2 regions of the Clostridium sp. TJA020 genome follow, and region 2 is predicted to be linked to the other one. Evidence: riboswitches for the same ligand, from Rfam matches in the RefSeq annotation. Region 2 holds a riboswitch; the other holds the start of a gene.
What was found. Region 2 has a riboswitch for S-adenosylmethionine ahead of AC4FQ1_RS10040 (Na+/H+ antiporter NhaC family protein). Riboswitches for the same ligand answer to the same signal wherever they lie in the genome.

Region 1 (3,993 bases), on a different contig from region 2:
AGTAAGCCAAACGACTTAAAACTTTAAAAGATGGTGGAGTTCCCGAGTGGCCAAAGGGGGCAGACTGTAAATCTGTTGTCAGTTGACTTCGAAGGTTCGAATCCTTCCTCCACCACCATTTATTTGTGGGCGCATAGCTCAGCTGGGAGAGCACCTGCCTTACAAGCAGGGGGTCACAGGTTCGAACCCTGTTGTGCCCACCACAAACTTTAAAAGTTAAAAATAAATGCGCTGATGTGGCTCAATTGGCAGAGCAGCTGACTTGTAATCAGCAGGTTATCGGTTCAAGTCCGATCATCAGCTCCAAATTAGGTGGAGTTCCCGAGTGGCCAAAGGGGGCAGACTGTAAATCTGTTGTCAGTTGACTTCGAAGGTTCGAATCCTTCCTCCACCACCAAGCACTAAGAGTATTCTTAGTGCTTTTTTATTTTTCTTAGTACCTTGTTTGACAAAGTATATACCTTGTAATACAATGTATATATAATTATAAATAGATTTTATAAGGGAAGTGAATAAGATGAGTATAAAGGGTGTATATTTAAAAGAAATAAATAAGTTAAGTCGATTAATGAGAGAGAAAGATAAAAGAATATATGAAGAAATTATAATATATATGAGATTATCAGGTTTAAAGGATATAGATATAGAAGAAACTTTAATAGAAATAGGGGATATGATTATACAGGCAGAGAATGATAATAAAGATATAAATTATTTGATAGGAGATAATTATATACAATTTTGTGATAATATAATTAATGAAATAAAATCTAAGTATAGTAGATTTGATAAAATAATAAATAATTTTAAAGTTCAAGTATTTTTAATATCCATGGCTGTTTTATTTACTATAAATTATTTAATTACTCAAGGAATAACTTTATTCAAAGATAAAAGGTTTACTTTAAATTATAATCTTACAATTAATCAATTAATTTCAAATTTAATAATAAGTATAATTTGCTATTTAGTATTTTCAGAGATAAAAAAAGATTCTATAAAGAATTATAAAATCAAATCTGATGTAAATTTTAAAAAAATAGATAACAAATTAATAAAATTCATTATTTTATTTTCTATGATTTCATTTGCTATAATAATAACTGTTAAGACAATAGTTCCGCAAATAAATTTAATTGATACAAAAATATATTTTTTAGTATTACCATTTGGGATTTTATATGAATTAAATGAATATATTAATGAGAAAGAATATAAAAAAAGAAGAGGGATAAAGAAAGAGTTGATATAAATGAATAAAAAAACACAAATGCTTAAGGGAACATTAGAAGGGTGCATATTAGCTATAATATATAAGAAAGAAACTTATGGATATGAAATAATATCAACTTTAAAAGAATATGGGTTCGATAATGCTTCAGAGGGAACTATGTACCCTTTACTTTTAAGATTGGAAAAGTCCGGATTTTTAACTGCAACTATTAAGGATTCTGGTGTTGGTGCAAAAAGAAAATACTATAGTCTAACTGAAGAGGGAATAAATAAATTAAATAATTTTATAAAAAATTGGAATGAATTAAAAATGAATATAGATAATATAATCAGCTCAGTATAAATCGATTAAATTTAAATATAATTTAATGGATTTATATATTTAATTAAAATAATACAATATAAAAATATTGACTATTAAAAATCTATGTGTTAAAATTGCGATTAGTAAAATAATTAAATAAAGAAGCTCTTATCAAGAGAGGTGGAGGGAGACGGCCCTATGAAGCCCAGCAACCTACAAATATTTAAATATTATGTGTGGTGCTAATTCCAGTAGTTTATACTACAAGATAAGAAAGATTAGAATACAATCTCTTCTTATCGAAGAGTTTTTTTTATTGTAAAAATATTAGAAAATTCGGAGGAAAAAGGAATGAGAAGATTATTTACATCAGAATCAGTTACAGAAGGACATCCAGATAAAATCTGTGACCAAATTTCAGATTCAGTATTAGATGCTATATTAGCAAAGGATCCACATGCTAGAGTTGCTTGTGAAACATGTACAACTACTGGTATGGTAATGGTTATGGGAGAAATATCAACTAACTGTTATGTTGATATTCCTAAAGTTGTTAGAGAAACAATTAGAGAAATTGGATATGATAGAGCTAAATATGGATTTGACTGTGATACATGCTCAGTAATGACAACTATAGATGAACAATCAGGAGATATCGCTATGGGTGTTGATGAAGCACTTGAGTCAAGACAAGGAGAAAAAGATGAAGTTGAAGCAGTAGGTGCTGGAGACCAAGGTATGATGTTTGGATATGCTACAAATGAAACAGAAGAATTTATGCCTACTCCAATTGCTATGGCTCATAGACTTTCAAGAAGACTTACAGAAGTAAGGAAAAATGGAACATTATCATACTTAAGACCAGACGGAAAAACTCAAGTTACAGTTGAGTATGAAAATGATAAGCCAAAGAGAATAGATACTATAGTAATTTCAACTCAACATGATGAGTGTGCTACTTTAGAACAAATTCAATCAGATTTAAAAGAACATGTTATAAATGCTGTAATTCCAGCAGAATTATTAGATGAAAATACAAGATATTTCATAAACCCAACTGGAAGATTTGTTGTTGGTGGACCACAAGGAGATAGTGGATTAACAGGAAGAAAGATAATAGTTGATACATACGGTGGAATGGGAAGACACGGTGGTGGAGCATTCTCAGGAAAAGATGCAACTAAAGTTGATAGATCAGCAGCATATGCAGCAAGATGGGTTGCTAAAAACTTAGTAGCAGCTGGAGTAGCTGATAAATTAGAAATACAATTAGCTTATGCTATTGGAGTTGCAAAACCAGTATCAATTCAAGTAGATACATTTGGAACTGGAAAAATAGATGAAGCTACTATAGTTAATATAGTAGAAAAAGTATTTGATTTAAGACCAGGAGCTATAATAAGAGATTTAGATTTAAGAAGACCAATATATAAGCAAACAGCAGCTTATGGACACTTTGGAAGAACTGATGTTAAACTTCCATGGGAAGAGTTAAATAAGGTAGAAGAAATAAAGAAATTATTATAATTTAAAAAAGATGCCAGATTTCTGGCATCTTTTTAATCTTCTGAATTAAAATTTTTTAATTTTGGAAACTCACATTTATAGCATTCTATATTTCTTAAAAAGTCTAAACATTCTTTAAGGTTATTCTTTAATGTTAATCCATTTTCTTCTAATACTTCTATTAAATTTTGATTTTCAAATTCATAATATCTATAATATTCTCTAGCTGAATCCTCATAAGCTTTTAGTAAATTTTTATCTTTAAGGTTATTTTTAATTTCCTTACATAAAAAGAAATTGCAAACTGGAGTTCTAAATTGAGGTGGGATAGAGCATCCTTTACCATCTTCAACAAAAGGACATGCTTTAAAATGTATTGATAAATCTGTTCCTTTAAATAAATCACTTCTAGTATGGTTTTTAAATTTTTCATAGTTAATTTTATCAAAATATCCAATTGCTTGGATGTAATAATTAAAAATCTTTATGTTTTTGTTATTTAATATTCTTTTTATGACTAATTGTCCTTCTTTAGATTTAGTCATTCTTTGTAAATCAAATAAATTGAACTTAGGGATAATAAAAGCAACATCCTCTATGTTTAAATTTGCATAAACTTTCTGCAATATCACTATGACAATCATAGCATTTATCACAAAAATATCTGGGAATTTTTTCATTAGATTTTACACATAAAACCATAATAATATAACACCTTCTTTAATTATTTTATAGAATAATTTATTTTAAAAAGTATAAGTTAAGTATAAGATAAATATTTGTATTTTCCATAAAATAACTATGTATACAAAGTAAAAAAAGTCTTTGAATTATTTTGAATGAAAATGATTGACTTTGATTGAAAATGATTGTATTATATAGACAAAGAGGTGATGTAAATGTTATCTGAAGAAAGATTTGAAAGAATCTTAAAGCTTTTAGAAGAAAAA
Region 2 (3,993 bases):
CAATATATAAATATTGCAATTACAGCTGATATTCCCATAAGATATGGATAATATAAATACCCCATTATCTGAAATGCAGATACTCCAGCAAGTGATGATGCTGATATAAGTTGTGCTCCATATGGGATTATTCCTTGGAATACACATGAAAACATATCCATAATTCCTGCAATTCTCTTTGGCTCTAAGTCAAATTCATCTGATATATTTTTAGCTATAGGTCCAACTGTTACTATTGCAATAGTATTATTTGCTGTACATATATCAACCAAACTCGTAAGAGCTGCTATTCCAAACTCCGCTCCTCTTCTTGTCTTGAATTTTTTCATTCCTTTGTTAAGTATATACTCTATACCACCATTGTATTCAATAAGAGCTATCATTCCTGATATTAATAAAGAAATTATTATAAGCTCGCTCATCCCACTAATACCAGTAGCTAAATTTTGAAATAATCCAATTATATCAAAACTTGAAGTAAGTATACCTATAACACCGGCTAATATTATACCTGATGATAAAACAAAGATAACATTAACACCTAAAAGAGCTGCTACTAAAACACCTATATAAGGAACTATTTTTATAATGCTATATTCATAAGTTCCTAAACTAAATCCTTGTGTTCCTCTTGTTATAAAAGCAAAAATAATTGCTGTAATTATAGCTGCTGGAAGAACTATCTTAAAATTCATTCTAAACTTATCTCTCATATCACAACCTTGAGTTCTTGTTGCTGCAATTGTTGTATCAGATATTATTGATAAATTGTCCCCAAACATAGCTCCACTTACTACTGCGCCAACCACTAAAGCAACCGCAATTCCAGTTTTCTCAGATATACCAAGTGCTATTGGTACTAATGCAACTATAGTTCCCATTGAAGTCCCTACAGAAAGAGCTATAAAGCAAGCTACTATAAATATACCTGAAATTAACAGATTTGGAGGTAATACAGAAAGTCCTAAATTTACTGTTGATTCAACTGCACCCATAGCTTTCGCAACACTTGCAAAAGCTCCTGCTAATATAAATATTAAAATCATTAAAATTATATTAGGATTACCTGCTCCCTTACAAAAAATATGTAATCTTTCCTCAAAACTAATTTTATTATTCATAATCAAAGCCGTAACTGCTGCAATTAGAAATGGAATTATTACAGATACAGCATAAAAATCTTTTGCTATTAAAGATATTGAAACATATGAAACTATAAATACTAATAATGGCATTAATGCCAATACACTACCTGTTTTATTATTTTTCAATTTAAAATCCCCCTTTAATTTTAATAAAAAAAGCTTCTGATAGAAATCAGAAGCTTTATAAACTCTATATAAACACCACTTATCTATCAGTATTTAACTGCTGGAATTAGCACCACACCAAATAATTTATCGTATGACAAATTTCCAATGCAAAATTAATTACATTGAAAAATTATAGTCTTCCCTATATTATTTAGTAGGTTGCCGGGTTTCAAAGGGCCAGTCCCTCCACCACTCTTGATAAGACTTTATTTAATTTTTAATTTATTGTAACAAGTACTAACCATTAATGTCAATATATTTTTATTTTCATAAATCCCTATTTATACCTTTAATCAAATAAAATATAGGATAAAATTTAAGTTTTATCCTATACTTTTTTATTTATAATACCTCAGTTAGTTTATCTAGTATTACCTTTCTAAATACATTAGCTGCTTCTTTATCATGAGAAATTTTATGTGATATCTCAACAAAATCTTCTGTTGAAATTCCAATAGTATTTTTAAACTCTTCACATTTTCCAGTCATAATTACTGAATCTTTTATAAAATCTGCTAAATCTGAAGCTCTTTTAAATACTTTTATATACAAAAATTTGCTGTTATCTCCAAGCCAAGCTTTATTGAACTTTCTTGTAAAAGTTTTAAGTTCATTTAAAATTTCATCTTCTGGCTTATCCCACATATAACTTAATTCATCATACTGTTCTTTCATAATTTCTTTTTCTTTTTTTGTGATTTTACCTTTAGAATATAAGTTATTAATTAATTCTTTTGTTGGTGAAACTGGTACTTTCATAATTAATTTTTCTGTACCATTTGCCCAATTATAAAAGGCTTTTTGCATAAATGAATGTTGGAGATAACCTAAAAGGGCTCTGGAATTTGGGAAGTATGAATACAAACTCTCTATCCCATTTTTATTTGAGAAAATCAAAGCATGTATATATACAGACTTTGAATTAGGCATTTCATGTGTGAATGCATGCCCTCTCACAGCATTGCAATCATTTACATTTTTGCCCCAAAAACTGAATGAATTGTAATTATCCTTCATAAATATCACCTTTCCTCATAAATCTCAATATAATATACTATAAAGTATATGCTATACAATACACCCTATATAGTATATTATACTACTTTTTATTGTTTCTATTCTTGATTTTTATAAATATTTATATTAATATTCTGTAAATAACATAAAACTTTAAGGAGGTTAATCATTTGTATTTTTGTGAAATATGCAATAAAAAAGCCGATATCCACCATATAGTTCATAGAAGTGAGGGAGGATTTGATATAGAGCTAAATTATATGTATCTATGTCCTGAACATCATCGTGGAAAAAAAGGGCCCCATCATTGTCTAAAAACAGATATATTTTATAAAATTAATTTTCAAAAAAAATTATACAAGCTATTACCAAAAAGATTTTATTCATTTAAAGAACTTTGTATAATATTAAATGCATCAACTAATATAATTAAGCGTTTGACAAAAGACTTAAAATTATACAAAGAAGGCTATAAAAAAGAGGAAATTATTTTTATATTGATGGGAAAAGCATATTATTCTGAAGAATTATTGCAAAATATAGAAATCGAAGAACTTTGTGAAAGCATTTATTGACATCTTAAAATTGTATGATTATAATTAAGATAAATTATTTTATATAAATTTATATTAAACGCATTGATGAGAAGAGTAAGTTAACCCCTTATATTAAGAGAGAAAACACATTAGCTGTAAGTGTTTTTATATAAGCTTAGCTGAAAACTACCTCGGAGTGGCTCTAATCCAGCCCGTAATTGTCACGTTACGACATATTAAAGTGACTCTTTATTTTTAAGAGTAACTAGAGTGGAACCACGGATATTATACTTCGTCTCTAAATTTTGAGACGAAGTTTTTTTATTTAGTAATTAAATTTAAGTTTAAAATAAATTTCAGAAAGGAGTTTTTTAAAATGGTTAAAATCACTTTAAAAGATGGATCAATTAAAGAATTTGAAAATGATGTATCAGTATTAGAAGTAGCAAAAAATATTAGCGAAGGTCTTGCTAGAAACACATTTTGTGCTAAAATTGATGGAAAAGTTGTTGACTTACGTCAACCAATAAATGAAGATTGCGAGCTTGAACTTTGCACATTTGACTCACAAGAAGGAAAAGATGCTTTAAGACATACAGCTTCTCATGTATTAGCTTATGCTGTAAAAAGGTTATTCCCAAATACAAAAATCGCTATAGGACCAGCAATAGAAAATGGTTTTTATTATGATTTTGATAAAGAAGGTGCCTTCTCAACAGAAGATTTAGCTAAAATCGAAGCTGAAATGAAAAAAATAATTAAAGAAAACCCTGAAATAGAAAGATTTGAACTTCCAAGAAATGAAGCTTTAGAACTTATGAAAGATGAACCTTATAAAGTTGAACTTATAAATGACTTAGGTGAAGACGAAGTAATATCTTTCTACAAGATAGGAGATTTTACTGATCTTTGTGCAGGACCACATATAATGTCACTTAAACCAATGAAAGCTATAAAACTTTTAAGAAGTGCTGGGGCTTACTGGAAAGGTGACGAAAAGAATAAAATGCTTTCAAGAATTTATGGAACTGCATTCTTAAAAAATAAAGATTTAGAAGCTCATATAGAAGCTATGGAAGAAGCTAAAAAAAGAGATCATAATAAACTTGGTAGAGAATTAAAATTAT

Region 1: linked by a shared signal. The riboswitch ahead of metK (methionine adenosyltransferase) and the one ahead of AC4FQ1_RS10040 (Na+/H+ antiporter NhaC family protein) in region 2 are both predicted to bind S-adenosylmethionine.

What each region holds. Positions count from the first base shown of each region.
Region 1 covers NZ_JBZEFC010000003.1:338,376-342,368, reverse strand. Annotated here, with positions in the region: tRNA gene AC4FQ1_RS07600 (tRNA-Tyr) at 33-118, shown strand; tRNA gene AC4FQ1_RS07595 (tRNA-Val) at 128-203, shown strand; tRNA gene AC4FQ1_RS07590 (tRNA-Thr) at 231-306, shown strand; tRNA gene AC4FQ1_RS07585 (tRNA-Tyr) at 312-397, shown strand; gene AC4FQ1_RS07580 (hypothetical protein) at 518-1,252, shown strand; gene AC4FQ1_RS07575 (PadR family transcriptional regulator) at 1,253-1,576, shown strand; SAM riboswitch class I at 1,703-1,812, shown strand; gene metK (methionine adenosyltransferase) at 1,889-3,064, shown strand; gene AC4FQ1_RS07565 (hypothetical protein) at 3,097-3,723, opposite strand; gene AC4FQ1_RS07560 (DeoR/GlpR family DNA-binding transcription regulator) at 3,943-3,993, shown strand, end outside.
Region 2 covers NZ_JBZEFC010000006.1:71,851-75,843, forward strand. Annotated here, with positions in the region: gene AC4FQ1_RS10040 (Na+/H+ antiporter NhaC family protein) at 1-1,271, opposite strand, end outside; SAM riboswitch class I at 1,348-1,518, opposite strand; gene AC4FQ1_RS10045 (hypothetical protein) at 1,656-2,330, opposite strand; gene AC4FQ1_RS10050 (HNH endonuclease signature motif containing protein) at 2,501-2,905, shown strand; T-box leader at 2,960-3,169, shown strand; gene thrS (threonine--tRNA ligase) at 3,243-3,993, shown strand, end outside.